Iamia sp. SCSIO 61187: one gene and its partner. The protein of the gene in region 1 interacts with the protein of each later gene in a pairwise test. Links are inferred from orthologs where the notes say so. Each region holds a gene or a part of one and is shown in the gene's direction. Other genes may lie near its edges.

Region 1 (15,073 bases):
ACGCATCGGTGCAGGTCAGCGCCGGGTGCGGTCATGGGGTGCTGGCCGGGTCCATCAGGTCGTGACGATCCGGGTCGGGGCGGGCCGTCGCCCAGGCGACCACGACGTCGCCGTCGTAGGCGACCAGGGCCTGGCCCGGCGCCACCCGCCGCTCGGGCGACCGCCAGTGCACCCGTGCCCCGGCACCGTCGGCGACCAGCCGACCCACCCGCGGGGTGCCGTGGGCGCTCACCTGCCACACCAGGTCCCCGGTGAGCGGGCCGGCTGACCACCCGACGTCGGCGACGGCCTGGGACCCGACCCGCAGGTCGGCCTCGGAGCCGACCACGACGGTGGCGGTGGAGGGGTCGGTGGCGACGACGTAGCGGGGGGCGGTCCCGCCCGGGAGCCCCAGGCCCCGCCGCTGGCCGATGGTCACGGCCTCGACCGCGGGGACGGTCCCGAGCTCCCGTCCGTCGCCGTCGACCACCCGGCCCGTGGTCAGGGTCAGGCGCCGCCCGAGGAAGCGGGCGCGACCGTCGGTCCGGGTGATGAAGCAGACGTCCTGGCTGTCGGGCTTGGCCGCGGTGACGAGGCCGAGCGCGGCCGCCTCGCCCCGGACGTCGCCCTTGGTCGAGGACCCGACCGGGAAGAGCACCCGGCCCAGCCGGTCGTGGTCGAGGCCGGCCAGGACGTACGACTGGTCCTTGGCCCCGTCGGCGCCGCGGCCGACCCGGCGCACCCCGTCGGGCCCGGTGACGACCCGGGCGTGGTGGCCGGTGGCGACGGCGGCGAAGCCGAGGCGGTCGGCCCGGTCGAGCAGGGCCCCGAACTTCACCTCGCGGTTGCAGGCCATGCAAGGGTTGGGCGTGGCCCCGGCGGCGTGGGCGGCCACGTAGGGACCGACCACGCCGGCCTCGAACTCGTCGGCGTAGGCGAAGGTGTGGTGGTCGATGCCGAGGCGGTCGGCGACCCGGCGGGCGTCGTCGGCGTCGGCCACCGAGCAGCACCCGGTGTCCGACGCCCCGCCCCACAGCTTGAGCGTGGCCCCCTCGACCTCGTGGCCGGCGGCGACCAGCCGCGCCGCGGCGACCGAGGAGTCCACCCCGCCGGACATGGCGACGAGGACCCTCATGGCCGACCCCCCGCACGGCGCCGGTCCGAGGAGCCCAGGCGGCGTGCGACGAGGACCCTCATGGCCGACCCCCCGTGGCTCCCTGGTACTGGGGGGTGGGAGGCGGGGCACCGACGGCGCGGGCGACGGCGGCGGGCACGGCCTCGAGGGCCCGGTCGACGTCGGCGTCGGTGGTGGACCACCCGAGGGTGAGGCGGAGCGAGCCGCGGGCCGCGGTGACGTCGACGCCCAGGGCGGCGAGGACGTGCGACGGCGCGGTGGCGCCCGAGGCGCACGACGAGGCCGCGGTGGCGGCCACGCCGGCCTGGTCGAGCAGGAAGAGGACCTCGTCGGCCGCCGCCCCGGGCAGGCACAGGTGGAGGTGGCCGGGCAGGACGTGGTCCCGATCGCCGCCCGGGGGCACGACCGTCTCGACGGCGTCGGGCACGAGGCCGCGCAGGACGGGGAGGAGACCCGCGGCGAGCCGGTCGCGGAGCCGGGCGACGCGGGCGGCCTTGGCCTCCCGCTCGTCGGCGGCGAGGGCGGCGGCGACCCCGAAGGCGACGATGCCGGCCACGTTCTGGGTGCCGCTGCGCCGGCCCCGCTCCTGACCACCGCCGGTGAGGAGGGGGGCGAGGGGCGTGCCGTCGCGCACGACGAGGGCGCCGACGCCCTTGGGCCCGCCGAGCTTGTGGGCGCTGAGCGAGACGAGGGCGGCCGGCGCCGCCCGGCGGGGGAGGTCGAGCCACGCCGCGGCCTGGACGGCGTCGGTGTGCAGGACCGCGCCCCGCTCGGCCAGGGCCTCGAGCGGGTGGATGGTGCCGACCTCGTTGTTGGCCAGGCCGACCGAGACGAGGGCGGCACCGGCCGGGACGGCGTCGGGGTCGACCCGCCCGCGCCCGTCGACCGCCAGCTCGACGACCTCGGTGCCGGCGGCGGCGAGGGCCCGCGCCGTGTCGAGCACGGCGGCGTGCTCGATGGCCGACACCGCCACCGGGCCGGGGCGGGCGGCGGCCACCCCGGTCAGGGCGGTGACGTCGGCCTCGGTGCCCGCGGACGTGAACACGACCTCGCCCGGCCGGCACCCGACGAGCGCGGCCACCGCGTCGCGGGCGTCGTCGACGGCCCGACGGGCGTGGCGGGCGGCGGCGTGGGACCCCGACGGGTTGCCGTAATGCTCGGCCAGGAACGGGACCATGGCGGCCACCGCCTCGGGCCGCATCGGCGTGCTGGCGGCGTGGTCGAGGTAGGTCGGCACGACCGGGTCCAGGGGCACGCCCCGACGCTACCGGGGGGCGGGCGGGCCGGGCTCGGTCAGGCGACGAGCTCGGCAGCCAGGCTGGTGATGGCCGTGACCCGCCGGTTCTCCCGGATGAGGTGCTGGTCGAGGCCGTTGGTGAGGTAGCAGATGCTCAGGCCCGTCTCGGGGTCGGCGAAGGCGACCTGGCCGCCGGCCCCGCTGTGGCCGAAGGCCCGGGGCGAGGCGGTGTGGCCCATGCCCCGGCGGTGGCCGAGCCCGTCGTCGCCCCGCACCACCAGGCCGCCCCGGGTGCGGTTGGCGGGCACGCCGAACATGTCGGGCAGCGTGTTGCGCACGGTGCCGGTGACGTCGGCCAGCACCTCGGGGTCCCACAGGCCCTTCGGGTCGTGGAGGAAGGCCTGGTAGAGGAGGGCGAGGTCGGCGGCGCGGACCACCCCGCCGCCGCCGGGCACGCCCACCGTCCGGGCCTCGGGCGTGTTCAGGCTCAGGAGGGCTCCGAGGGCCACGTCGGGAGGGATGAGGGCCCCGATGTCGATGCGGACGCCGAAGGCCTCCTCCATCTCCTCGGGCGTGGGCGGCTCGCCCACGCCGACGGCGTCGATCACGTCGCCCTGCTCCTCGGGCGGGATGGCCAGCATCCGGGGCAGGCCGAGGGGGTCGGTCACGCGGGCCTGGATGGCGTCGGCGTAGGGACGGCCGTCGAGGGCCTCGATGATCTCGGCCACGACCCAGTGGGCCGCGGTCGGGTGGTACATGAACGTCTCGCCGGGCACGAGCGTCAGCCGCCAGCGGGAGAAGGCCTCGAGGCGGCCCTCGCGCGTCGACCAGCGGTTGGGGCCGAGCGGGGCCATCGGGAAGCCGCCCACGTGGAGCAGCGTCTGCTCGACGGTGACCGCCTCCTTGCCGTTGGTGCCGAACGCCGGGACGTACTCGGCCACGGGGCGGCTCAGGTCGAGCGACCCCTCGCCCACCAGCTGCCAGGCGGCCGACCCGACCAGCGCCTTGGTGCAGCTGAAGGGGACGAAGCGGGTCTCGGGCGGCGCGCCGAAGGTCTCGTCGACGACGACCTCGCCGTCGAGGCCGATGGCCACCTGGACCGCCGGCAGGAGGCCGTCGTCGACCTCCCGACGGGCACGGGCGAGGAACGTGGAGACCTTGGCGTCGTCGAGCACCCCGCGACCGTGCCACATCTCCGCAGTCCGCGTGCAGGTTCCCCCCGGGGCCTACCGGGTGGGGAGCCGTCGGGCCTCGGCCTCGGCCAGCACCGCCGCCGGGCGGGCCACCGCCACCAGCACCCGCGCCGCCGGCTCGGTCCCCACGTCGCGCCCCTGGCGCACCGTGACCGGCAGCGGTTCGGAGGTCTCCAGCTCGAGGGCCAGGCCGCTCGCGCCGAGGGTCAGGTCGAGCCCGTCGCTGTCGGCCGGGGCCGGGCCCAGCCGGACGATGAGCGGGCGGGGCGCCATCACCGAGTCGGGGCGGCCGACGGGATCGTGCACCACGACGCCGGAGGGGACGAGGACGAGCCACCGGCGGGCCAGCCCGTGCAGCGAGCGGACGCCGAACCACACGACGGCGCCCCCCGCGGCGGTCAGCACGGCGCCGAGGACCCACTGCTCGGCCGCCAGCAGGAACGGCCCGGCGACGGCCGCGGCGGCGACCCCGGCCCACGTCGTCGCGGCCAGCACGAGGAGCGGCAGCGGCGTGCGGAGGGCGAAGCGGCGCTCGTTGCCGTACGACGAGCCGTCGACGAACGCGTCACCCACGGCCGGCGCCGCGACCACGGCCACGGCGACGGCAGCGGCCACCACGGCGACGACCCCGCGGACGACGTCGTCGTCGGGGCTGCCGGGGCCGGCGGCCCACGCCGCGGCGGCGAGGGCGGCCGGCGCCCCGAGCCGGACGGCGGTGAGGCTGGTCGCCCGGGGCACGAGGGTGGCGACGAGCACGGCCGCCCACGCGCCCCACGCCAGGACGGTCCCCAGCACCTGCACAGGCTCCGACCGGTCGTCGAGCGCCGCCCCCACCGCCGGTCCGGCGGCGAGGGGCAGCACGAGCCAGGCGGCGCGCAGCACCCAGACGATGACGGGCGTGGGCGTCGGGCGGGGGCGGTTCATGGGGGGCCCGAGATTTGCCCACGGAGGCCACGGATGGCTACTCCTGTAGCACTCGGGAGCGACCGAGGCATCGGACCGACGACACGAAGGGGGAACCGTGCAGGGCGGTGATGCCACCGACGGGTGGACGGACAGCGAACCGATGCCCTTCGGCATCGGCACGCCCACCGCGGTCGGCAGCCTGCCGTTCGACGACGCCGACGAGGCCGTGGCCTTCGTGCTCGACGCCCTTCCGGAGCTGCCGGCGGCGCCGACGCTGCCCCGACGCGACGCCCGCGAGGGGATGATCGCCCAGGCCGCCTGGGGCGTGCCGGGCGTCGACGTCCTCGCCGACGGCACCATCGACGTGACCCCGTCGGCCCTCGACCCCGAGGCGCCGATCGCCGACCTCGGCCTCGACGGCGCCCCGTTCGTCACCTTCCGCCGGTTCCTGGCCGCCATCGAGGGCCGGACGGCGCCGGTGAAGGTCCAGATCACCGGTCCCGCCACCTTGGCCATGGCCCTCGTCCACGGCGGCGCCGAGCCCGCAGTGGCCGCCGCCGTGGCCGCCACCGCGGTGCGGGCCCGGGCCCGGGGCGTGGTCGACGCCGTCGCCGCCGTGGCCCCCGAGGCCACCGTCGTGGCCTTCCTCGACGAGCCCGCCCTCGTCGGCGGGCCCCCGGCCGCGCTCGCCGACCCCGAGTCCGTGGTCGACCTGGTGTCGGGCGCCCTGGCGGCGTGGGAGAGCCGGGCCATCACCGGCCTCCACGTCTGCGGCCCCACCGACTGGCGGGCCGTCCTCCAGGCCGGACCCCGCATCCTGTCCGCGCCGGTCGGGGCCGACCTCGGCTCCAGCGCCGGCGCCCTCGCCACCTTCCTCGAGCGCGACGGGTGGATCGCCTGGGGTGCGGTCCCCACCGACCGCCCCCTCGGCGAGACGGCGTCGCACTGGTGGCGGGACCTGTCGGCCCGCTGGTGCGCGCTGGTCCAGGCCGGCTGCGACCCGGTGCGCATCCGACGCCAGGCCCTCGTGACGCCGGCGTGCGGGCTGGCGCTCCACGACGTGGCCCAGGTCGGCCTGGTGCACGACCTGACCCGCACCCTCGGACGACGGATCCACGACCAGCTGGCCGGCGTCCGCCTCAGCGTCGGAGCGTAGAGACCGTCCTACAGGCGGCGGAGGGCGGCGGCGAGGCGCTTGAGCGTCCCGACCTTCTCGGTGTCGGCCTGCTCGGGGGCCTGGAAGGCGACGTCGAGGACGTCCTTCTTGCGGGGCTTGCCGACCTCGGGAGCCTCGTCGATGAACTGGGCGTAGAGGTTCTCCAGCCACGCCGCGTTGGGGTCGCCGACGGTGTCGGCCGAGGTGGCGGCCGAGAGGGCGTCGTCTTGCTGGTGGCCCATGGAGCGGGCGGTGGGGTCGTGGAAGCCGGTGATGCCCGCCAACCCGGGGGCCACGTCGTCCTGGCGGTGGGGGATGCTGGGCCGGTCGGCCTCGCGCACGGCGGTGCGCCGGGGCAGGAGGTCGTCGTCGGGCGCGGCCTCGGGGCCGACGGAGCCGCCGTCGAGCGTCGGGCCGAAGCTGACCGGCTCGTCGGCCTCGTCGTCGGTGGGCGGGTGGTCGAAGGGGTTCCCGGCGGACCAGGCGTCCCAGGCGGCGTCGTCACCGGTGGTGACGTCGACGTCGACCTCGGCCACGGGCGGGGCGAAGGGGTTGCCCACCGGAGGGTCCAACGGGGCGAACGGGTCCCCGGTGGGGGCGCCGGCGTCGGTGGCGTCCCCGTCGAGGTCGACGGCGGCGTCGCTCGTGGCGGGGGCGTCCCCGGCGGCGGCCAGGCGCTCGGCCGCGCTGGGCTCGTGGTAGGCGTCGTCGTCGGCGAAGGGCTCGGGCACGACGTCGAGCAGGCCGGCGACGGCGAGGCGGTGGACGACCATCGCCGTCGAGTAGCGACCGCGGCCCATGGCCGCGGCCAGCTCGTCGACGGTGCGGGGCCCGGACAGCGAGGCGATCAGCTCCCAGTCCTCCCGGAGGAGGGTGACCTGGGCGGCGCCGTCGGGCAGGGTCCGGACCGGGCTGACCCAGGCCGAGGTGGAGGGGACGACGTCGCTCATCTCGTCGACGTGGCGGACCCGGCGGCGGACCTCGTTGACGACGGCCTCGACGTTGAAGCCGCGGTAGGGCCCGATCCAGTGCATGGTGTCCGGCTCGAAGTCGAAGCGACCGTCGCCCTCGCGGAAGAGGGTGATGAGCGGGTCGTAGATCACCGAGAGCACGACCGAGGCCATCAGGTCGGCGTCGATGCCGGCGTGCTCGACGAGCAGCTCGCCGACGCGGGGGGCGTCGCCCGCCTCCTCGACGGCCCGGCCCCACGCCTCGGTGCTGACCCGCCCCGGGCGGACGAGCGCGGTGGCCAGGGCGTCGTCGGTGCCCTCGCCGCGGGCGAAGTAGAGCAGGCCCTCGTTGAGGTAGACGGTGCACCCGGCGCTGCCCGTGAACCGGACGGCGCCGGTCTTCCCCGTCGAGGAGAGGACGCGGAGGGCGCCGGCCGGGGAGTAGTCGTCCAGGGATCCGTTGAGCGCCATGTGATCAGAGTCCGATGTGAGGGCGGGCGAGGGGGGTTCTCCCCGCACCCCTCATCGGCGCGGCCCTGGCGTCCTTGAGGGTTCCCATCACGCACGGTGGTGGTGCGCGCGTGCTAACGGGGGCGCCCGGTCCGGACGACGGAGCCTCCTTCCGTATGCTCGGCGCCGTGGAGCCCGACCTCGACCCGGTGGCCGACCCGGCCGGCCGGGCGGCCGAGCTGCGGACCGAGATCGCCGAGCACGATCGCCGGTACCACGAGCTCGACGCCCCGACCGTCTCCGACGCCGACTACGACGCCCTCGTCCGCGAGCTGCGGGCCCTCGAGGAGCTCCACCCGGACCTGGTCACAGAGGATTCACCCACGCAACGGGTGGGGTCGGCGCCGAGCACGCTCTTCGCCCCGGTGCGCCACCGCCAGCCCATGATGTCGCTCGACAACGCCTTCGACAGCGACAGCCTGGTCGCCTGGGGCGACCGCCTGGAGCGGCGGCTCGGGGCCGGGCCCGACGACGACCCCGTCGACTACGTGTGCGAGCTCAAGATCGACGGGGTGGCGATCTCGCTGCTCTACGAGGACGGTGAGCTGGTCCAGGCCGCCACTCGCGGTGACGGCCGGGTGGGTGAGGACGTCACCGCCAACGTGCGCACCATCGCCGACGTCCCGCACCGCCTGGGTCGGGGCGCGCCCCGGGTCCTGGAGGTCCGGGGCGAGGTCTACATGGCCCGCTCCGCCTTCGCCCGGCTGGTCGCCCGCCAGGAGGAGGAGAACCGGGGCCGGCTGGCCGAGGGGCGCAAGCCCACCCCGGTCGCCGTCAACCCCCGCAACGCCGCCGCCGGCTCCCTGCGGCAGAAGAACGCCGAGGTCACGGCCCGGCGCGAGCTCTCGATGTGGTGCTACCAGCTGGGCGAGGTCGACGGCGGGCCCCGCTTCACCAAGCACCGGGAGACGCTGGACTTCCTGGGCGAGGCGGGGCTGCCGGTGAACCCCGAGATCCGGGTCCTCGGCACCTTCGACGAGGTCTTCGCCTACTGCGACGGGTGGAAGGACCGCCGGGCCGAGCTCGACTACGACATCGACGGCGCCGTGGTGAAGGTCGACGACCTCGGCGTGCGGAACGAGCTCGGCTCCACCAGCCGGGCACCCCGGTGGGCCATCGCCTACAAGTTCCCGCCCGAGGAGCGCACCACCCGCCTCAACGCCATCCAGATCTCCGTCGGCCGCACCGGGCGCACCACGCCCTACGCCCAGCTCGAGGAGGTGTTCGTCGGGGGCGCCAACGTCCGCCAGGCGACCCTCCACAACGAGGACCAGGTGCGGCTCAAGGACGTGCGGGAGGGCGACACGGTCGTCGTGCGCCGCGCCGGCGACGTCATCCCCGAGGTCGTCGGGCCGGTCCTCCCGCGCGACGACCCGGACCGGCCCGAGTGGCAGTTCCCCACGGTCTGCCCGTGCCCCCGCCGGTCGACCCTCGTCCGCCCCGAGGGCGAGAGCGACACCCGCTGCGTCGACCCCGAGTGCCCGTTCCAGCGGGCCGGGTCGATCGAGCACTTCGCCGGGCGGGGCTCGATGGACATCGAGGGGTTCGGCGAGCAGCGGGTCCGCCTGTTCCTCGACCTCGGCCTCATCGCCGACATCGCCGACATCTACACCGTCGACTGGGACCGGGTCTCCGAGCTGCGGTCCCTCGTCGGCGGGTGGGCCACCGCCGCCGTCGCCGCCGCCCGGGAGCGCACCGGCGACGAGCGGGCCAGGCTCGACGCCGTCGACACCGCGGACGTGGCCACCACGGTCCCCGCCGACGCCGAGGACCTGCTGGGCGCCGAGCTGGTGGGCGACCTGGCGGCCGACGCACCCCGCTTCCGCTCCACCGCCGACACCTTGCGCGGCCTGGGCGACGAGGCGGCAGGGAAGCTCCGGGCCGCCATCGAGGCCACCAAGGAGCGGCCGCTCGACCGGCTGCTCGTCGGGCTCAACATCCGCCACCTGGGACCGGCGGGGGCCGAGGCCCTGGCCGAGGGCCTGGGCCACCTCGACGCCATCGCCGGGGCCAGCGTCGAGCAGATGGCCGCCGTCGAGGGGGTGGGCCCCACCATCGCCGCCTCGGTGCGGGAGTGGTTCGACCGGGAGGGCTCGGCCGAGCTGGTCGAGCGGCTCCGGGCCGCCGGGGTGAACCTCCAGGGCCCCGAGCGCCCCGACGTCGAGCCCGTGCTCGAGGGGAAGGCGGTCGTCGTCACCGGCACGCTCGAGGGCTTCAGCCGGGAGGAGGCCGCCGCCGCCATCAAGGCCCGCGGGGGCAAGAGCCCCGGGAGCGTGTCGAAGAAGACCTACGCCCTCGTCGTCGGGGGCGAGGCCGGGGCGTCGAAGCTGACCAAGGCCGAGGAGCTGGGCGTCCCCATCCTGGACGAGGCCGCCTTCGTGGCCCTCCTCGACACCGGTCTCCGCCCCGGCGACGAGCCGGCGTCGGAGGGCGACGAGGGGTAGGCGGCTGGCGGTCCCGTCAGGTGCGCGCCGAGGTGTCGCGGAAGAAGGCCGTCGACGACGGGAGCCAGAGCAGCACGACCGTCCCGCCGGCGACGCCGATCCGCAGCAGCTGGTGGGCGACCGTCGCACCGGAGCCGGAGCCGGCGCCGGCGAGAGCGACGAGGCTCGCCAGGACGAACAGGACGCCCAGGACGGTGCCCGACGTCCGAGCCCACCGGTGCCCCCGTGCACAGGCGACGGCGTGGACGATCCAGATGGCCGCCGCGACCAGGCCGAGGGCCAGGGCCAGCACGAGGGACACGTCGGCCAGGCGGTCGAGGTCGCCGGTCAGGCCGCGGTCGGCCAGCCGGCGCCGGGTGTCGACGTGGTCGGTGAGCTGGTGCGTGGCGACGCCCTCGGCGGCCGAGACCACGGCGCCGACCGCCATGAGGGCCACGGCGGCGGTCATCGTGGTCGGGCGGGGCGGCACCAGCCGCGGCGCAGCGGGAAGCGTGCGGACCTCGACCGGCGCCAGGCGCCGATCGGGGCGCGCCGTCACGGCCGGCGCCTCAGAAGACGCTGACGGTGTAGGTGGTGGAGGTCGCCGTCTCCGGGCCGTCGGCGATGCGCCAGTAGCGGATCGTGATCTCGACCGACCCGGTGTCGTACTCGGTGACCGCCTTGCCCGGACCGGGCTGGTACTTCACGACGCTCTTGTTGTTGGGCCGGGGCCCGGCCTCGGGGTCGTACTCGGGGTTGCTCGGGTCGATGGCGCCGACCATCTGCTCCTCGGGGATGGCGACCCCGTCGATGGTGATGCGGCCGTCGTAGCCGTCCTCCAGCACGACGCCCACCTCGGACTGGCGCAGGACCCGCCCGCCGGGGGCGGGCTGGTAGCTCGCGATGGCCGAGGAGCTGTCGCTGGCGACCGGGTCGCTGTCGCCGGCCGACCGTCCGGCGATGTAGAGGCACAGCACGGCCACGCCCAGGATCGCCACGATCGCCAGCCGGCGCCACGAGAGCAGCGGCTGCGGCAGGGGGTCGCGGATGGTCGACGGGTCGAACGGCTCGTCGCGCTCGTCGGTGGCCAGAGGGCCGGCGGTGTCGTCGTCCTCCACGCCGTCCATGGTGCCAGCCGCTGGCGGGAGGGGGGACATCGGACCGACCCTCACGGGTCCGGCGGTGCCGACGCCGTACTCTCGATCAGGTGCCGCCGTCCCGCATGACCGAGCAGGTCGGTCGGGTCCTGGGGGGCCGCTACCGCCTCCTGGCCCCGATCGGTCGCGGCGCGTCCGCCCAGGTGTTCGTGGCCGACGACGTGCGGCTCGAGCGGCAGGTGGCGGTGAAGGTGCTCCACGAGGCCCTGGCCGAGGACCAGGTGTTCCTCCGCCGGTTCCGCGCCGAGGCCCAGGCCGCCGCCGCCCTCAACCACCCCAACGTGATGGCCGTCTACGACTGGGGCCACGACGACGACCTGCCGTGGATCGTCATGGAGCTCCTCGGGGGCGGGAGCCTGCGGGGGTTGCTCGACGGGGGCCACCGCCTGTCCCCGTCCCAGGCGCTCGTGGTCGGCCTCCAGGCCGCCCGGGGCCTCGACTACGCCCACCGCCGGGGCTTCGTGCACCGCGACGTGAAGCCCGCCAACCTCCTCTTCGGCGACGACGGCCGGCTGCGGATCGCCGACTTCGGCCTGGCCCGGGCCCTGGCCGAGGCGGCGTGGACCGAGCCCCAGGGCGCCGTCGTCGGCACCGCCCGCTACGCCTCCCCCGAGCAGGCCCAGGGCCTGTCGCTCACCGGCCGGGCCGACGTGTACTCCCTGGCCCTCGTCCTGGTCGAGGCGGTCACCGGCGAGGTGCCGTTCGCGGCCGACACCACGCTGGGGACGCTGATGGCCCGCGTGGGCCGGGAGCTCGTGCCGGCGCCGGCGCTGGGCCCGCTGGGCGACGTGCTCGCCGACGCCGCCGCCCCCGAGGTCGAGGACCGCCTCGACGCTCGCGAGCTGGCCCTCGGCCTGGCGAGCGTCGCCGGCCGCCTGCCCCGTCCCGCCCCGCTGCCCCTCGCCGGGACCATCGGGGTCGATCTGGCCGAGGATCGCGACCCGACGACGATCGCCGGGGACGGCGCCGATGCCACGGCGGCGGTGCCGCCCGCCCCGGGGTCGGCCGCCGTCGACCCCACCGTCGCCGCCCCGGCCGCCGACGCCACCGTCGCCGACGCCACCGTCGCCGACGCCACCGTCGCCGACGGGGTCCCCGGGCGGGCCGGGGACGGGGCGTCGGGGGCCGCCGCCGTGCTCGGGTCGTTCGCCGCCGAGGGCCTCGACGACGGGGACGGCGAGACCGACGCCACCGGGTTCATGGCGTGGAGCCAGGACCCGGTCGGGGTCGCCACCATCGCCCGCCCACCGGCCACCGCCGCCGACGAGGACGATGCGCCCCCCTTCGACGGTGCCGACGACGGTTGGACGGGCGATGACTGGGACCCCCGCTCGCCGACCGGGCGCCGCCGGCGCTGGCCCCGCATCGTCTTCATCGTGCTGCTCGTCGGCGCCCTGGGCGCCGCCATCGGCGTGCTGGTCGCGGACCTCGCCGAGGGACCGCAGACCTCGCCGGTCCCGGCGGTGAGCGGTCTCACCGAGGAGGCGGCGGTCTCGTCGCTCGAGGCCCAGGGCTGGGACGTGGAGGTCCGCCGGGTCCGCGAGGACGGCACCGAGGAGGGCGAGGTCCTGCGGACCGTCCCCGGGCAGGGGACCCGGCTGGCCGAGGGCGAGCCCGTCGTCCTCGAGGTCTCCGACGGCCCGACCGAGGTCGACCTGCCGGCCATCACGCCGGGCATGGAGCGGGGCCGGGCCGAGGAGCTGCTCGAGTTCTCCGAGCTGGTGCCGGTGGTCGAGGAGCGCTTCGACGAGGAGGTCGGGGCCGGGCTGGTGATCGAGGTCCTCGACGACCTCCCCGCCCGGGTCCCCAAGGGCACCGAGGTGCGCCTCCTCGTCTCGCAGGGGCCCGAGCCCCGCACCATCCCCGACGACCTCGTGGGCCAGCCCGAGGACGACGTGGTCGCCCGGCTCGACGAGCTGGGGCTGGTCCCCGCCGTGGAGGGCGCCTTCAGCGACGACGTCGAGGCCGGGCTGGTCATCAGCACCGAGCCGGGCCCCGGCGCGACCGCCGAGCGGGACAGCACGGTGACGGTCGTCGTCTCCCGGGGCCCGGACCTGGTCACCGTGCCCGACGTGAGCTCGGTGGGGAGCCTGGCCGAGGCCGTGGCCCTGCTCGAGGCCGAGGGCCTGGTGGCCGGCGACGTCGCCGGGCCCGCGGCCGGCGCCCCGGCCAGCTCGTCGCCCGGTGCCGGCGAGCAGGTCCGCCGCGGCTCCGAGGTCGACATCACCCTCCGCCGCTGACCGCCGCCCACGGATGGTGCCTGGCACCATCCGTGTGACCGGTTGCACCCGGGTCGCCGGGCTGGATTGACCCGCGGGTCAAGTACCGTTGCCGGGATGGTCGAGGACGGCGTCACCAGCGACGACGAGCCCGCCCTCCGCACCACCCGGTCGCCGCGGGTCATCCTCACGGTGCTGCTGCTGGGGCTGTTCTCGGTGAACGTGACGGTCACGATCCTCGCCGTCTCCATCCCCCGGATCTCCGACGACCTGGGGGCCTCCCAGAGCACCCTGACCTGGGTCGTGAGCGGCCCGATCCTCGCCTTCGGCATCATCGGCCCCGCCGTCGGCAAGCTGGGCGACCTCTGGGGCCAGCGCCGGGTGTTCCTCATCGGACTGGCCGGGGCGAGCATCAGCGCCGCCGCCAGCGCCGTGGCCTGGAGCGCCGGGTCGCTGATCGCCTTCCGGATCATCGCCGCCGCCCAGGGGGCGGCGACGGGGCCGGCCAGCTTCGCCCTGATCGCCCTCGTCTTCCCCCGGTCCCAGCGGGTCAAGGCCCTCGGCTGGTGGTCGATGGTGGCCGCCGGCGGCCCGGTGATCGGCGTGGTGGTGGGCGGACCGCTGGTGTCGACCCTCGGGTGGCGGGCGATCTTCGCCGGCCAGGTCCCCCTCGTCCTGGCCGCCGCCGCGGTCGCGGCCCGGGTCCTGCCCGAGACCCCGCGGCGCGCCGCCACCCGGTTCGACTGGGGCGGCGCCCTGCTCCTCGCCCTGGCGGCCACCCCCGTGCTGCTCGCCCTCAACCTGGCCCCCGGCCGGGGCTGGTCCGACCCCCTGGTCGTCGGCTGCTTCCTGCTCGCCCCGCTGGCCGCCGTCCTCTTCCTCCGTCACGAGGGCCGGGTCGAGAGCCCGCTGCTCCCGCCCCGCTACCTCAAGCGCCGGAACTTCGCCCTGCCGATCCTGATGCTCGGGCTGATGAACGCCACCTACATGGGCAGCTTCGTCCTCACCCCGTTGCTCCTGCAGAACGTGCTCGGCTTCGACGAGACCAAGACCGGGCTCATCTCCACCGCCCGGCCGCTGGCCTTCGCCATCGCCGGGCCGCTGGCCGCCATGGCGGTGGCCCGGCTGGGGGAGCGGGTGGCGGGCATGGCCGGGGCGTCGGCCATCGTGGCCTCGATGCTGTGGATGGCGACCATCCGCGCCGGCACCCCGGCGCTGGTCATCATCGGCGGCCTGGCCCTGGCCGGCGTGGCCATGGGCATCTCCAACCCGGCCATGTCGTCGACCATCTCCCACGCCGTCGACGAGGCGGACCTGGGGATCGCCGGGGCCGCCCAGCAGATGATCGTGCAGGTCGGCGTGACCTTCGGGATCCAGCTGATGCAGACCGTCCAGCAGGTCCGGGAGGGGCCGGCCGGGCTGGAGGGCAGCTACAGCCAGGCGTACCTGGCCGCCGCCGTGCTCGCCGCCCTCTGCGTCGTGGCCTCCGCCGGCGTCCGTCGCTCGCCCCGCCGCGCTCCGGAGGTGCACGAGGACCCGATGGAGGTCGACGCCGAGCTCCACGGCGTCCCCGTGCCCACCACCAGCACGCTCACCGACTGATCGGGCCCCGCACGGGGCGCGCCCTCCCGGGCGCGCAGGCCGCACGCGAGGGGGTCCGTTGGGCCTGGCGGCAGCCCCTTCACCCGGCCTGCGTCGGATCGAGCCGGCGAGCGCAGCGAGCTTCGGCGGGAAGCGGTCCGGCGGCTCCCCGTCCGCGTGCGGCCCCGTCTGCGACCTGGCTTCAGTCGGTGATGGCCTGGATCTTGCTCGCGATCTCGGCCTGGACCGGGTCGATGGCGCCGGACTGCATGGCCATCAGCTTGGTCATGTCGCCGGTGACCTGGATCTGGCCCGACATGAACGCCTGCATCCCGGCCTGGGGGTTGCCCTCGACGAGGATCGCCTTGGCGATGTCGTAGGGGAGGGTGACGGTCAGCTGGGGGTCCTCGATGTGGCCGGTGTCCATCTCCATCTCGCCGCCGGTGGAGTCCATGTGGGCCTCCATCACGCCGCCGGAGCCGACCTCGTCGGGGCACTCCTTGATGTTGAGGTTCATCTTCACCACGTGGGGCGGGGCGCCGGCCTTGCCGCGGTACTCCTCGCGGATGGCCTTGGCCTGCTCGAGCCACTCGTCGGTCAAGAACTGCGCCACAGGGGGCCTCCGGA
Region 2 (15,460 bases), 1.3 Mb from region 1 along the record:
CCGCCTTCGTCGTCACCGGCGACTCCGACGAGGCCACCGAGAAGGCGTCGGCCGCGGTGCGGGGCCAGATCGCGTTCTACGGTTCGACGCCGGCGTACAAGGGCGTCCTCGAGCACCACGGGTGGGACGACCTGCAGCCGCAGCTCAACCAGCTCTCGAAGCAGCGGAGGTGGGCCGAGATGGGCGAGCTCATCACCGACGACGTCCTCGAGGCCTTCGCCGTCGTGGCCGAGCCCGACGACGTCGCCCAGGGCCTCCTCGACCGCTTCACCGGCACCGTCGACCGGATGAGCTTCTACGCCCCGTACAAGGCGCCCGATGACCTGTGGGCCCAGGTGCGGTCCACCCTCCAGGCCGCCGGCTAGCGGCACCCCGCGACCGCCGCGCGGTGCCCGGCACCGGGTGGCGGTCCCGTCCCCGCCAGGAGAGCTCGTGCCCAAGCAGGACCACGGAGGACCCGTCCCGATCGAGGCCGGCGGGCGGACCGTCGAGATCACCAGCCCCGAGAAGGTCATGTTCCCCGGCGAGCCAGAAGCCCCGGGGAGAGCGGCCGGCCGCCCCTTCACCAAGCTCGACCTGGCCCGGTACTACGCCGCCGTCGAGGAGCCGCTCATGCGCACCGTGCGCGACCGGCCCACCCTGCTCCAGCGGTTCCCCAACGGCGTCACCGGCAAGAGCTTCTTCCAGAAGCGCATCCCCGACTCGGCGCCCGACTGGCTGGAGACCACCACCGTCTCGACGATCAACGGCACCGAGTCGCGGGCGATCGTGATGGCCGACCTGGCCCACGTCCTGTGGGTGGTGAACCAGGGCGTGCTCGGGTTCCACCCCTGGCCCTACCGGGCGTCGGCGCCCGACGACGTCGACGAGCTCCGCCTCGACCTCGACCCCTCCCCCGGCACCACCTTCGACATGGTGCGGGAGGCGGCCCACCATGTCCGTGACTTCCTCACCGAGGTCGGGATCACGGCCTTCCCCAAGACGACCGGCAACCGGGGCCTCCACCTCTACGTCCGGGTCGAGCCGGGGTGGGACTCCTTCGGCACCCGCCAGGCCGCCATCGCCGTGGCCCGGACGATGCAGGAGCGCCACCCCGACCTGATCACCGGCGAGTGGTGGAAGCAGGACCGGGGTGAGCGGATCTTCGTCGACTTCAACCAGAACGCCCCGCACAAGACGGTCTTCGGGGCCTGGTGCGTGCGCTCCCGCGTCGGCGCCCAGTGCTCGACCCCGTTCCGGTGGGACGAGCTCGACGCCATCCACCCCGACGAGCTGACGCTGGCCACCGTCCCGGCCCGGGTCGCCGCCGACGGCGATCCGTGGGCCGCCATCGACGACGCCCCCCAGTCGATCGAGCCCCTCGTCGCCCGCTACCGGGCCGACCTCGAGCGCGGCATCCCCGACGCCCCGTGGCCGCCCGTCTACCCGAAGATGCCCGACGAGGCCCGCCGCGTGCACCCCAGCCGAGCCCGCGCCGACGGCTGAGCACGGAAGGTGCCAGGCACCATCCCTGGCCGCTTGCCGATGCGGCAAGCCGGGTTGCGGGCCGGGGCGGGCCGGGCGCACGCTGCGGCCATGAGCCACGACCACGACGCCCCCGACCTCGACCTCGACGAGCTGTTCAGCCCGACCTTCTGGGACGAGCGCTACGGGGGCGTCGAGCGGACGTGGAGCGGGCGCCCCAACCAGCGGCTGGTCGAGGTGGTGGAGGGCATGACGCCGGGCCGGGCCCTCGACCTGGGCGCCGGCGAGGGCGGCGACGCCGCCTGGCTGGCCCAGCAGGGGTGGCGGGTCACGGCCCTGGACGCCTCGCAGGTGGCCCTCGACCGGGCCGCCCGGTTCGTCGCCGACGACCGGGTCACCTGGCGCCAGGCGGACCTCCGGACCTGGACCCCGGAGCCCGGCCTCGAGGTCGACCTGGCCACCATGTGCTTCCTGCACCTCCCCCACCCGCACCACGGGCGGCTCATCGCCCAGCTCGCCGCCGTGGTCCGGCCCGGCGGGACGATGGTCCACCTCAGCCACCACCGCGACGACATCGCCGTCGGCCGCTGGGACATGCCCGACGTGATGCGCCCGGCCGCCGAGATCGCCGCCGACCTCGACGCCGCGGTCTGGGAGGTCGTCCGGGCCGACGACCCCACCCGCATGGAACCTCGCCACGGCCACCACGGCCACGGCGCCGGCGACGACCACGAGCCCCACGGCGAGCTCGTCCAGGTGCGAGACACCGTCGTCGTCGCCCGCCGGCGCTGACGCCCGCCCTCTCGCCCGACGCGCCGGAGCCCCACGACGCTGTGGGGCTCCGGAGAGCGGATCGCCGGGCACACGGCCTCCGCAGTCCCCCGGCTGGTGCGCCGGGGAAGGGTGTCTCCCGCTCGATCGGCAGGCGATCGCCGGGCGTGAGGGCTCAGGCCGTGGTGTCAGACCCCCACGAGCTCGGCGGCGAGGTAGCGGTCCCGGCACAGCGACCGCTGGAGCTTCCCGGAGCTGGTCTTGGGCAGCGTCCCGGCGGCGACGAGGACGACCTCGCGGCACGCCAGGCCCACCGAGGTCCGGACCCGCTCGGCGACGTCGTCGCGGACGCTCAGCCCGTGATCGCCCTTCACCTCGGCGACCACCACGACCTCCTCGCCCCGCCGACCCTGGACCCCGATGGCCACGACGTTCCCGGGCCGCACGCCCTCGACGTCGCTCACGGCCCGCTCGACGTCCTGGGGGTAGACGTTGCGGCCGGCGACGATGATGAGGTCCTTGATGCGGCCGCAGAGGACCAGCTCGCCGTCGACCAGGTAGGCCAGGTCGCCGGTGCGGAGCCACTCGTCGTGGAAGGTGTCGCGGGTGACCTCGGGCCGCTTGTAGTAGCCGCTGGTGACCGACGTGCCCCGGATCTCCAGCTCGCCGACCTCGCGGTCGCGGAGGGTCGCGCCGGACTCGGGGTCCACGACGCGCATCTCCAGGCCCGGCACGGCCCGCCCCAGCAGGGCGAGGCGGCGGGCCCCGTCGGCGTCGGGGTCGCCGACGGGGGCGGCGTAGCGCTCGGTCTCCAGCACCCGGCCGTCGACGACGTCGGTGCGCAGGCCCTGGCCGGGGCGGGGGAAGGCCCCGGCGATGCACACCTCGGCCATGCCGAAGGCGGGGAAGATGGCCCCCGGCCGCAGCCCGTGGCGGGCGCCGGCCTCGACGAGCGCCTCGACCTGGGCGGCGTCGACGGGCTCGGCCCCGTTGAGGGCCACCCGCATCGGTGAGAGGTCGAGCCCGTCGAGCCGGCGCATGGCCTTGGTGGCGAGCACCCAGGCGAAGTTCGGGCCGGCGGTGGCCGTGGCTCCGTAGTCGGACATCCACTGCACCCATCGCGAGGGCGAGGCCATGAAGTCCTGCGGGCCGGCCAGGGCCAGGTCGCCGCCCGAGGCCATGCAGAGGGTGAGGATCCCGACCAGGCCCATGTCGTGGTAGAGCGGCAGCCACGACACGAGGACGTCGCTGTCGGGGTCGTAGTCGGTCGCCTCCATGATGGCGTCGAGGTTGGCGGTGACGGCCCGGTGCGGGAGCATGACGCCCTTGGGCTCGGCGGTGGAGCCGCTGGTGAACTGGAGGATCGCCAGCCGGCTGGGGTCGATCCGGGGGGCGACGTAGGCAGCCGGGGCGGCCGACAGCTCGGGCAGCGGCACGAAGGGCGGGTCGCCGTCGCGGGGCTCGACGAACCCGGCGAGCTGCTCGTCGATCAGGACCATGGCGGCGTCGGCCTGGCGGAGCCGGGCCCGGGTCTGGTCGACGAACTCCTCGATCGACCCCATCCGCATCGGAAGCGGCATGACCATGACGGTGGCGCCGGCCAGCCACGTCGCCTGGATGGCCGTGACCAGGGGACGGCTCGTCGGGCCGAGGAGGGCGACGTGGTCGCCGGGGCCGATCCCCCGGGCCTGGAGGGCGGCGGCCATGCCCCGGGCGTCGTCGTGCAGGTCCGCCCACGGCACGCGCTGGGCGTCGTCGCCGTGGAGGAAGGTGATGGCGCCGCGGCCGCGCGCCGCCGCCGCTTCGATCCGGAGGGGGAGGGTCAGCACGCGGGTCCGACTCCCCGGACCGGCAGGGGGTTACCCCGGCGTCCCCCGGGCGGGTGTCGGGGCGCCACGAGCCCGTCAGCGAGCGCCCGCACCGGGGCGGAGGAGGGGTGTCGGCCGGGCCGGCACCGCTACCTTCACAGCATGGCCGAGCCCGTCACCACCGATGCCGACACCCCCGTCCACCGCTACTCGGCCGCCCTCGCCAACGAGATCGAGACCCGCTGGCAGGACCGGTGGGAGGCCGACGGCACCTTCCACACACCCAACCCCGTCGGGCCCCTGAGCGACGGCTTCGCGACCATGGCCGGCAAGCCCGCCCGCTACATCGCCGACATGTTCCCGTACCCCTCGGGCGCCGGGCTCCACGTCGGTCACCCGCTCGGTTACATCGGCACCGACGTCTACGCCCGCTACCTGCGGATGACCGGGCACAACGTCGTCCACACCATGGGCTACGACGCCTTCGGCCTGCCCGCCGAGCAGTACGCCCTGCAGACGAACACCCACCCCCGGGTCACCACCGAGGCCAACATCGCCACCATGCGGGCCCAGCTCCGCCGGCTGGGGCTGGCCCACGACGACCGTCGGTCGGTGTCGACCACCGACACCGACTTCTACCGCTGGACGCAGTGGATCTTCCTCCAGATCTTCGGCGCCTGGTACGACCGCGACGCCGACCGGGCCCGCCCGATCGACGAACTGGTCGCCGAGCTCGACGCCGGCGTCCGCCGGCCCGACTCGGGCACCGACGACACCGGCAAGGCCTGGTCCGAGCTCGACGCATCCGAGCGCCGTCGGATCGTCAACCGCCACCGCCTGGCCTACCTGGCCGACGTCCCCGTCAACTGGTGCCCGGGGTTGGGCACGGTCCTGGCCAACGAGGAGGTCACCGCCGACGGTCGCTCGGAGCGGGGCAACTTCCCCGTCTACCGCCGCAACCTCAAGCAGTGGATGTTCCGCATCACGGCGTACGCCGACCGGCTGATCGACGACCTCGACCAGCTGGACTGGACCGACGCCATCAAGAACCAGCAGCGGAACTGGATCGGCCGCTCGACCGGCGCCCGGGTCGTCTTCCCCACCGGCGCCGGCGCCCTGGAGGTCTTCACCACCCGGCCCGACACCCTGTTCGGCGCCACCTACATGGTCGTCGCCCCCGAGCACCCGCTGGTCGGCGCCCTCACCACCGACGAGTGGCCCGCCGGCACCGCCGAGGCCTGGACCGGCGGCGAGGCCACGCCCAAGGCCGCGGTCACCGCCTACCAGGAGGCCGCCAGCCGGCGCTCCGAGATCGACCGCCAGGCCGCCGACAAGGCCAAGACCGGCGTGTTCACCGGCTCGTTCGCCACCAACCCGGTCAACGACGAGCAGATCCCGGTGTTCGTCGCCGACTACGTCCTGATGGGCTACGGCACCGGGGCGATCATGGCCGTGCCCGGCCAGGATCAGCGCGACTGGGACTTCGCCGAGACCTACGACCTCCCCATCATCCGCACCGTCCAGCCCAGCGACGGCTTCGACGGGAAGGCCTTCACCGGCGAGGGCCCGGCCATCAACAGCGGGTTCCTGGACGGGCTGGAGGTCGGGCCGGCCAAGGAGGCGATCATCGCCTGGCTGGTCGAGCACGGCCACGGCACGGCCACCGTCCAGTACAAGCTGCGGGACTGGCTCTTCAGCCGCCAGCGCTACTGGGGCGAGCCGTTCCCCATCGTCTTCGGCGCCGACGGCGAGGCCCGGGCCCTGCCCGAGGACCAGCTGCCGCTGGAGCTGCCGCCGATGGAGGACTTCACGCCGAAGACGTCCGACGACGAGGACTCCGACCCCGAACCGCCGCTGGGTCGGGTCGAGGGCTGGACCACCGTCGAGCTCGACCTGGGCGACGGCGAGGGCGTCCAGACGTACCGGCGCGAGCTGAACACGATGCCCAACTGGGCCGGGTCGTGCTGGTACGAGCTGCGGTACCTCGACCCCACCAACAGCGAGCGCTTCGTCGACCCCGAGAACGAGCGCTACTGGATGGGCCCCGGGGACCGGAAGCCGCACGGTGGCGTCGACCTCTACGTCGGCGGCGCCGAGCACGCCGTGCTGCACCTCCTCTACGCCCGGTTCTGGCACAAGGTCCTGTTCGACCTGGGCCACGTCAGCTCCAAGGAGCCCTTCCACCGCCTGTTCAACCAGGGGATGATCCAGGCCCCCGTCTTCCGCGACGACCGGGGCTTCCCGGTGCCCGCCGCCGACGTGGTGCACGCCGACGGCACCTACACCTACGAGGGCGCCCGGGTCACCCGGGAGATCGGGAAGATCGGCAAGTCGCTGAAGAACGTCGTCACCCCCGACGAGATCTTCGAGCAGTACGGCACCGACACCCTGCGGCTCTACGAGATGTTCACCGGCCCGCTCGACCAGAGCCGCCCGTGGGACTCGACCGCCATCGTAGGCATGTTCCGGCTGCTGCAGCGCATCTGGCGGGTCGTGGTCGACGAGGAGACCGGCGCCGTCCGCGTCGACGACGGCGCGACGCCGTCGGACGAGACCCAGCGGGTCCTCCACCAGACCATCGCCGCGGTCCGCGACGGGATGGAGGGCCTGCGGTCCAACACCTCGATCGCCCGCATCACCGAGCTGACCAACCACCTGACGGGCACGTACCCCGACGGGGGGGTGCCCCGCCCGGTGGCCGAGGACCTGGTGCTGCTGCTGGCCCCCCTGGCCCCCCACGCCGCCGAGGAGCTGTGGTCCCGTCTGGGCCACGACGACACCGTCACCTACGCCTCCTACCCCGAGGCCGACCCGGCCTGGCTGGTGGCCGACACCGTCGAGCTCCCCGTCCAGGTCAACGGCAAGGTGCGGGGCCGGGTGACCGTCGCCGCCGACGCCGACCGCGACGCCCTCGAGGCCGCCGCCCGCGCCGCCGTCGCCGCCCAGCTGGAGGGCGGGACCGTCCGCAAGGTCATCGTCGTCCCCGGGAAGATGGTCAGCTTCGTCGTCTGAGGTCGCGCCGCCAGCCACCGAACCTGCGACACCCCGCAACCTGCGACAGGTGGGCCAGCACGACCCTGTCCTCGCCCACCCCGATGCGGTCGTCGCCGCCGTCCGGACCGCGCTCGTCGCCGCCCTCCGCGCCGCGGCGTGACGGCGACGACGATCAGGCGACGACGATCAGGCCTTGGGGGTCAGCACGAAGAGCGGGATCTCACGGTCCGTCTTGGTCTGGTACTCGTCGTAGGCGGGCCAGACCTCGGTGGCCCGCGCCCACCACTCGGCCTTCTCGTCGCCCGTCGCCTCGTGGGCGACGTAGTCGGCGACCGTCGGCCCGTCCTGGAGGGTGACCACCTCGGGGTGGGTGACCAGGTTGTGGTACCAGACCGGGTGCTGCGGGGCCCCGCCCATCGAGGCGACCGCGGCGTAGCGGCCCTCGTGCTCGACCCGGATGAGGGGCGTCTTGCGCTGGTTGCCCGTCTTGGCGCCGAGGGTCGAGAGGATGATGCAGGGCACGCCCTGCATCTCGCCCCCCTCGGCCCCGCCGCTGGACTCGTACTGCTCGACCTGGGTGGCGATGGGCTCCCAGGGGCTCGGCTCGTAGGGCGCGTCGATCGGCATGGCGGGGACGCTACCTCCAGGGCCGGCCCGGCCGTGCCGCTCCGGACCTAGCGTGCGCCCATGGCGTTCCGCGGCTGGCCGACCGAGGCGATCGACCTCTACACCGGGCTCGAGACCGACAACACCAAGGCGTTCTGGGACGCCCACCGACCGGTCTACGACGAGGCCGTGAAGGCCCCGTTCGCCGCCCTCTCGGAGGCGGTCGAGGAGGAGTTCGGCCCCCTCCACCTGTTCCGGCCGCACCGCGACGTCCGCTTCTCCAAGGACAAGAGCCCCTACAAGACAGCGGCCGGGGCGGTGGCCGAGGGCGAGGGCGGCACCCGGTTCTACGTCGAGATCAGCAGCGCCGGGCTGCTGGTGGCGGCGGGGTACTACCACCTGCTCCCCGACCAGCTCGACCGGTGGCGCCAGGCCGTGGCCGACGACGGGAGCGGGCCGGCGATCGCCACCGCGGTGGCGGAGGTGCGGCGCCGGGGGCTGGACGTCGCCGCTCGCGAGAGCCTGAAGCGGGCGCCCCGCGGCCACCCCGCGGACCACCCGCGCATCGAGCTGCTGCGCATGAAGGGCTGCCACGCCGGCCGGTCGTTCCCGCCCCGCCGGTGGCTGTCCACGGCCGGAGCCCTCGAGCGCATCGTCGACACCTGGCGCCGGGCCGAGCCCCTCACCCGGCTGCTCGACCTCCACGTCGGGCCCAGCCACCTCCCGCCCGACGAGGCCCGCTAGCGCGACAGCCGGCCCAGGCCGGGGACGAACCGCCCGGTGGCCGCGGCCCAGCGGCGGTAGGCGGCGCCGTGCACGCCGACCAGGTGCGGCTCCTCGACCAGGCGGACCTGGACGTGGATCGTGACGGCGGCGAGGGCGGCGCCGGCGAGCGTCGGCAGGGTGGGCACGAGCAGCGCCACCGCCCCGGCGAAGGCCAGCATCCCGGTGAAGATCGGGTTGCGCACGACGGTGAAGAGGCCGTCGGTCACCAGGTCGGTCCGCTCCCCCGCCTCGACGCCGATCCGCCACGACGCCCCCATCTGCACCTGGGCCACGACCGTGAGCACCCCGGCCACCACGGCCAGGGCGGCCCCGGCGCCCGCCACGGCGTCGGACCCGGCCAGCGCGGCCACGCCGAGCGGCACGGCGGCGTCACCGGCGGCGAGGGCCCAGGCCGGGCCGACGGCCAGGAGGACGAACCCCAGGCCGAGGCCGGGGCCGACGATGCGGTCGAGGCCGGTGCGGGAGAACCGCCACCCCGTGTCCCCGTGCCGGCGGACCTGCACGACGGTCCGCCAGCCGAACCCGAGGACGGTGAAGACGACGAGCGAGACGAGGGCCAGGGCCGGTCGGGTCATGGACCTAGGATGCGAGGGATCCTTCACGTTCGTCGACTCGCTTTCGGACATGACGCCCGCCGCCCTCGCCCCCCACCTCCGGCCCCGCAAGCAGCCCCGCCAGAGGCGCGCCCACGAGACCCGTGCTCGCATCCTCGACGCCGCCCGGGCCGTGTTCGAGGAGCACGGCTACGCCCACGGCACCACCAACCGCATCGCCGAGGCCGCCCGGCTCTCGGTCGGGTCGCTCTACCAGTACTTCCCGAACAAGGACGCCATCCTGGTCGAGCTGGTCGACGCCCACATCGAGGCGGGCGCTGCCGCCGTCACCGCCGCCCTCGCCGCCCCGGACGAGTGGGACCGGACCCCGCTGCCCGACCTGATCGGACCGGTGGTCGCCGCCCTCGTCGCCCTCCACGCCGACGGACGCGAGCTGCACCGCGTGCTGTTCGAGGAGGCGCCCCGCCCGCCCGAGCAGCTGGCCCGGCTGCGCGCCCTCGAGCGCGACCTCACCGACGTCGTGGCGACCCTCCTCGCCCGCCACCCCGAGGTGCGGGCGCCCGACCCCCGGCTGGCCGCCCGGCTGTCCATCGACGTCATCGAGTCGCTGGTGCACCGGGTGGCCACCGACGCCACGTCCGGCATCGACGACGACGCCCTCGCCGCCGAGATCACCCGGCTGGTCGTCGCCTACCTGCGCGCCACCTGAGGCGGCGTCACCCCGGGGCGGGGACGAAGGAGATGGCGTCGACCTCCCAGAAGGCCCGGAGGGCGACGATGCGGCCGTCGGCCCCGACGCGGTAGGTGTAGACCCCCTCGACCACCGCCTGGCTGCCGTCGCCCAGCGTCGTGGTGATCGTCCCGACGTTGGCCACCTCCGAGCCGCAGGCGTACGACTCGCGGATGGCGAAGCGGACCCGGTTCGGGCCGATCACGGTGTCGTAGAACGCGGCGATGGCGTCGGGGCCGTGGTGGCCGTGGCCCTCCGGGTCGAACATCGACGGCCCGATGGGGTCCTCGACGACGGCGTCGGGCGCGAACAGGGCGAGCCACCCGTCGCGGTCGCCGGCCTCGATGGCGGCCATCGACCGCTGCGACGCGGCGCGGGCGGGGTGGGTGTCGGTCCGGGGGTCGGTCACGGGGGCTCCGATCAGCGCAGGGGCTCGATGACCTCGACGGCGAAGCGGTCGACCGCCTCGTCCTGGGCCACCGGGTCAGTGGGATCGCCGCCGAAGAAGTACCAGGGCACCGTGATCACCTCGGTGACGCCGCAGGCGGCGACCTCGGCCATGGCCTCGGGCGTCGCCGCCACGATCGGGGTCAGCTTCACCGAGAAGGCGGGATCGTCGGGGGCGAGCCGGGCGTCGTCGCCGGCGGCGTCCCGGGCTGCGGTCAGGCGGGCGGTGATGGCCTGGATCTCGTCGAGACCGCACTGGGCCCCGATCCACCCGTCCCCGAGGCGGGCGGCCCGGCGGAGCCCGGCGTCGGAGTGGCCGCCGACCTGGATGGGCACCGGCTGCGGTGGCGCCGGGTCGACCCGGAGGCGGCCGAAGTCGTAGAAGCGCCCGTGGTGCTCGACCCAGCCCCCGCCGAGCACCGTGCGGATGACCTCGATCTGCTCGTCGAGCCGCTTGCCCCTCGTGGACATGTCCTGCTCGAGCCAGGCGAACTCCTCGGGGATCCAGCTCAGGCCCACCCCCAGCTCGATCCGCCCCGGGAACAGCGCCGCCGCCGACCCCACGGTCTTGGCCCACAGCAGCGGGTGGCGGAGCGAGAGCTTGTTCACGTTGGTGCCGAAGGTGATCCGCTCGGTCGCCGTGGCCATGGCCGGGATGGCCACCCACGGGTCGACCCAGGGGGCGTCGGCGGGCCAGAACCGCTCCCCGTCCGCGGTGTAGGGGTAGTCGGCCGAGACCTCCTCGGGGTAGAAGACCGACTCGGGCATGGAGATCCCGTCCCACCCGGCGGCCTCGGCCCGGACGGCCAACGGGACCAGCCGATCGGCCGACAGCATGGGCAGGGCGAGGGTGAAGCGCACGTCCCCAGTCTGCCCCATCCCTAGAACACGTTCTCGTTTCCGTGGCCCGGAGGGCCGGTGCTAGGTTGAACCCTCCCTCGGGGCTATAGCTCAGTTGGTAGAGCGCTTCCATGGCATGGAAGAGGTCAGGGGTTCGATTCCCCTTAGCTCCACTGGTTCCGTGGCCTCCCACCTCCTCGGTTGGGTGCCGGTCTGGGTGCTTATCCACCAGATCCGCCCCCGGAGGGCCGCCATGACCGACCCGGACGATCCCCTCAAGTTCGAGCCCGCCGACGACGAGATCGTCGTCGTCCCGGCGCAGACGGTGTCAACCGAATACATCCGCCGCGTCGCCTCCTTCGTCGAGGAAGTGGCTCGACTTCGCATCGAGATCAGCGGGCTCGCCGACCGCATGGCTGCAGAGATCCTCACTCGTCGCTTCGAAGCGACGTGGCTCGGCAGCTCCGAGGCTGCGGCAGAGGCGTTCGACGTTGCGACCGGTTGGGACCGCCTCGCAACCGATGCAACGGCAGCGGCTTCGTTGCTCCTCGCTGCAACGGGCGACCTCGACACCGACCTGCCAAACGAGGACGCGCCGACGTGGTTCCTCCGCCTCAAGCTGCGCCACGTGCTTAACGAGCGGCGGCGCTACTCGCCGGACGAGGACCGCTGGACCGACTCGGTTCCCGACTGCCAGGAAGAGCTCGAGCGTCGAGGCGTTGACACCAGCTAGCTCGAGTGCTCGACGCAACGCCCGGCGTACCGCGATCGAACGCGAGGGCAGTGGTGCGCTCAGTCCCGAGCTGGTTGCGCTCGGGAGAAGTCGTCGAGACCGCGCGCAGCGGTCCATCCATACCGCAGCAATCGCCAGCGCGGCACCTCGATCCGCTTTGCTGGCTGTGCCCTGGGCTCCGCCCGACTACTTCTCGATCGACTGAGCTCGATCGGGCGAACGGTGCCGACGGAATCCGAACGTGCGACCCGAGCGCGAGAGCCGTGCCAACATCGTTCACGTCGACCCTCGGAGCGCACCATGAAGATGCCACCCCGACGACAACCCGATCACCAAGTCATGCGCGGCGCCGCCACCGATGCAGCAGCATCGCTTCGAGCGGTGCTCGGGCTTGGCTGCCTGACATGAGGCGGGCGGGCACGCCCATCGAGATCAGTCCCGACGGAACCCGGCGCCTGCAACGGGTGCCGTTCACCGAGCGGACATTCGCCGAGAACTGGCTCCAAGAGCTGATACAAGAGCACCCGACGCTGCTGCCGGTCGATGAGATCCGAGCCTCGATCGGTCCCTTGACTTCGTTGGGCCGGGAAGTCCCGACCACCGCTGGCCAGATCGACAACCTGCTCGTGGATCCGAACGGCACGTTGGTCATCATCGAGACCAAGCTCTGGCGCAACCCTCAAGCCCGTCGAGATGTCGTCGGCCAAGTCATCGACTACGCCGCTGCGCTCTGTCAGCTCTCGTTCGACGAGCTCGACCACGCAGTGCGCCTTGTCAACGGCGACTGCGGCATCGCCGACCTGCTCGGAGGCGATGACCTCGAGCGTCAGCAGTTGATCGACGGAATCAGCCGCGGGCTGCGAAGCGGCGACCTGGTACTTCTCGTTGTGGGCGACGGCATCCGAGAGGAGATCGAGAGCATCGCCGACCTGCTCGGAGCTGCCCCCCACCTGGGGTTCACCTTCGGCCTCATCGAGCTCGCGGTCTACGACTCCTCTGCGTCGAGCACTCTCGTCATCCCCACCGTCGTCGCCCACAGCGTCGAGATCACGCGAACGACGGTGCGGGTCGAGGTCCTCCCGGATGGGCGTCTCGATGTGAAGGTCGCTGCGCTCAACGACGAGGACGCCGCTGCGCCGTCACGCCGTCAGAAGCTTGACGCTGAGACGTTCGCCCACCACTTGAGCGGGAACGTCGATCCGGCGACGCTCAGCGATGTTCTCGCTTGGCGAGACCAGGTCGCAGCCGACCCGCGCCTCCGAGTGGACTATGCGAGCAAGAGCATGATCTTTCGGGTCCGGCCGGTCGGCATCGCACGGGAGTTCACGGGCCTGCTGATCGAGGAGACCGGGAACGTCTCGGTCGGCTGGCTGCACCAACAGGTCACGGGAGTCGGAGCGCAAGGCGACATCGCCACCAAGTACGCCGCGGAGACAGCCATGCTGGTCGGCGCAGCACCGCCGACTCGCTACCCCGACACCTGGGGTGATGGAACCGGTGATAGCGGATGGGTCGACCTCGCCGCCGCCCTCGCCCGCCGCGCTGAGCTCACCGAGCGCATGTTGCAGGTGGCCGACGAGCTCGAACGGTCACTACACAACTAGGGGTTCTGTTGCGTTGGTTGTGGCCAGCGCGTCGACCTCTGCTGGATTGAACCGCCGACCGGTATGCGCGGCACCGGCCGTTGGGGGTCTCGGCTCGTGCCGTCCGGTAGGTCGACGGGCGGGCTGGCTCGTAAGTCGGCTGCCGCCTTCGGGTTGGCTCTTCCAGGGTTTGCCTCCGCCCGACGCCTGGTACGTCGACCGGCTCATCGGGCCCGATACCGTCACGACCCCTCCCCGAGTCGACGATCGACGCCTTCGAGGACCACGGCACCGTCCCCGCACCATCGACGACGACGCCGACGCGGCCTTGAACGGAGGGAGATCGGGACCTCTGTTCCCACCACCTCCGTGGAGATTGCCCACTCGGCGAGCGGTTCACGCCAGTCGGATCTCGAACGGCCTTTTCGTCCCTGCCATTCCCCTTGACGCTGGAGACATTCTCCAGCATGTCTCCAGTGTGTCCATAGAACGGGGAGCAGGCAATGGAGAACTTCGTGAACATCCCAGTGCCGGAGCGGTACGCAATCCGCGTCATGCAGGCGATCGTCGCATGGGATGCACAGGACGCTGCGGAGCCGAACGGGTCGGTCGAGATCCGAGCCAACGGCAGCGACGCCCAGCACCTGACGATCGCGTCGGACGGATGGGCGGACGCTGATCTGCTGAGGCTGATCCGCGACACCCAGCACAAGACGATGGCGATTCTCCGGTCGATGATGGACTTGCTGAGCGAGCAGCCAGGCCGCGGGTTCACGATGGAGGAGATCGTCCCCGTCACCGGCCACCCGCGCGCGAGCGTGGCGAACGCGATGACCAAGCTCCAGCCCCACTTCGACAAGTGGTACGACGGCCGGGGGCTGCCCTTCGTCCGCACCCCGGACCCAGCGGCGCCATGTACGGTACAGCGTCACCCCCGCTCGAGCTGAGCAGTGGAAGGCGCTGCGAGGGAACCCGTGAGCGCGTCCAAGCCCCTCCCGGCCAGCACGCTGCGGTGCAGCCGCTGCCGACATGAGTTCGGCCCACCCGAGCTTAACGCCGAGTCGTTCCACGCGGTCGCGTTCGCGCTCATCAGCCACCTCCGCGGAGTACACGGTGACGAAGGCGGGGCCGTCAGACTGGAGCGACACCTGGTTCAAGCGCGACCTGCCTGAGCTCACTCCCCGCCTATGTGGGTAGGTGGTTGGTGGGTCGGTCGGCACTCAACAGAACCTCCCTCCCCTGGCCACATGGGTCAACCGTCCGCCGCCCACCGCCCACCGCCGCTCTAGGCCGTCTGCCCCATGCACTCTTCCGACGACGAGTCGAGGGCACACACGTCAGAGGGGCCGTCCCTCGCTGACTGCGAGTCGGAGCTCGCGCTGAGAGACACCGAGCGCCTTGGCGATCGTTCGCTCGATGTTCCGTGAGAGCTCTCGCGCGCCGCCATCGAGGCCGACCTGGAGGCCGTCGGATCGTTCGTATCGTTCGTGGTCGCCCTTGCCCCGACCTGGAAGCTCAGCGAAGCCGTTGTCCTTCAGCCATTTCCTCGCTTGACGCACCGAGACCGTGTACGGGCGGGCTGACAGGCGAAAAGAAGCGGTCGAGCCTGGCGGAATGACCAGGTAGATGTCCGAGGTGATCGGGAAGACTGATCGGAGCATGTTCGGTCCCGCCTGCCAGTGTGCAGGGTTCGACGTCGGAGCGACTCTTGCTTCAAGCACCTGGGTCTGGAGGCGGGCGGCTCCGTCAGCGAGCTTCCCGGGGGTCAGGTAGTGGCGCGCCATGCGATAGCCCGGGGGATCAACGTGCATGAACCGCCACTTCATCCACCGTCGAAGGGCTCTGCGGATGGCGCTGGGAAGGAGGCGATGGTACGGCTGGTCGCCCAGCCGCTGGTAGGCGTCAGCGTTGGCCAGTGCTTCTTCGATGTTGTCATCGGTGCCGACCGTTGCCCGGTAGACCGCTCGGTCGTAACGCAGGTAGTGGTCGGGAGCGGCGCGGTCTGCGAGGGCCAGACGAATGCCGAAGCCTTCGAGCTTGTGGTGGAAGTGCTCGTGCAAGAACAGCACGAAGAACGCTGCGAGCCTCAGGTCCAGGACGGTCTTGTGGGTGCGCGGCGAGTCCCATGCGAACCATGAGATCTC

What was found.
Region 2: the proteins of ligA (region 1) and leuS interact in binary tests that used the Escherichia coli proteins (3 or more experiments, as listed by UniProt). The link is inferred for Iamia sp. SCSIO 61187 from one-to-one orthologs.

What each region holds. Positions count from the first base shown.
Region 1 is NZ_CP050948.1:4,254,536-4,269,608, reverse strand. What follows is about bases 6,867-9,852. They hold ligA (NAD-dependent DNA ligase LigA), read left to right. Parts: upstream 6,867-7,194; coding sequence 7,195-9,510; downstream 9,511-9,852. Other genes in these bases: HC251_RS20470 (hypothetical protein), read right to left, coding at 9,527-9,852; HC251_RS20480 (DUF4388 domain-containing protein), read right to left, coding at 6,867-7,027. In the rest of the region: tRNA 2-thiouridine(34) synthase MnmA, read right to left, coding at 32-1,114; HC251_RS20500 (cysteine desulfurase family protein), read right to left, coding at 1,173-2,369; HC251_RS20495 (serine hydrolase), read right to left, coding at 2,408-3,526; HC251_RS20490 (hypothetical protein), read right to left, coding at 3,578-4,468; HC251_RS20485 (hypothetical protein), read left to right, coding at 4,611-5,606; more of HC251_RS20480, read right to left, coding at 5,615-6,866; more of HC251_RS20470, read right to left, coding at 9,853-10,048; HC251_RS20465 (hypothetical protein), read right to left, coding at 10,059-10,607; HC251_RS20460 (PASTA domain-containing protein), read left to right, coding at 10,697-12,886; HC251_RS20455 (MFS transporter), read left to right, coding at 12,983-14,467; HC251_RS20450 (SCP2 sterol-binding domain-containing protein), read right to left, coding at 14,649-15,059. UniProt on the Escherichia coli protein: DNA ligase that catalyzes the formation of phosphodiester linkages between 5'-phosphoryl and 3'-hydroxyl groups in double-stranded DNA using NAD as a coenzyme and as the energy source for the reaction.
Region 2 is NZ_CP050948.1:2,940,275-2,955,734, forward strand. What follows is about bases 3,883-7,255. They hold leuS (leucine--tRNA ligase), read left to right. Parts: upstream 3,883-4,205; coding sequence 4,206-7,055; downstream 7,056-7,255. Other genes in these bases: HC251_RS14005 (fatty acyl-AMP ligase), read right to left, coding at 3,883-4,064; HC251_RS14015 (nitroreductase family deazaflavin-dependent oxidoreductase), read right to left, coding at 7,224-7,255. Also shown: HC251_RS13990 (TIGR03617 family F420-dependent LLM class oxidoreductase), read left to right, coding at 1-365; ligD (non-homologous end-joining DNA ligase), read left to right, coding at 433-1,485; HC251_RS14000 (bifunctional 2-polyprenyl-6-hydroxyphenol methylase/3-demethylubiquinol 3-O-methyltransferase UbiG), read left to right, coding at 1,576-2,256; more of HC251_RS14005, read right to left, coding at 2,424-3,882; more of HC251_RS14015, read right to left, coding at 7,256-7,664; HC251_RS14020 (DUF2461 domain-containing protein), read left to right, coding at 7,725-8,387; HC251_RS14025 (isoprenylcysteine carboxylmethyltransferase family protein), read right to left, coding at 8,384-9,004; HC251_RS14030 (TetR/AcrR family transcriptional regulator), read left to right, coding at 9,054-9,692; HC251_RS14035 (nuclear transport factor 2 family protein), read right to left, coding at 9,700-10,134; HC251_RS14040 (TIGR03619 family F420-dependent LLM class oxidoreductase), read right to left, coding at 10,134-11,021; HC251_RS14050 (hypothetical protein), read left to right, coding at 11,254-11,733; HC251_RS14055 (hypothetical protein), read left to right, coding at 12,198-13,337; HC251_RS14060 (hypothetical protein), read left to right, coding at 13,820-14,263; HC251_RS14065 (hypothetical protein), read right to left, coding at 14,654-15,460.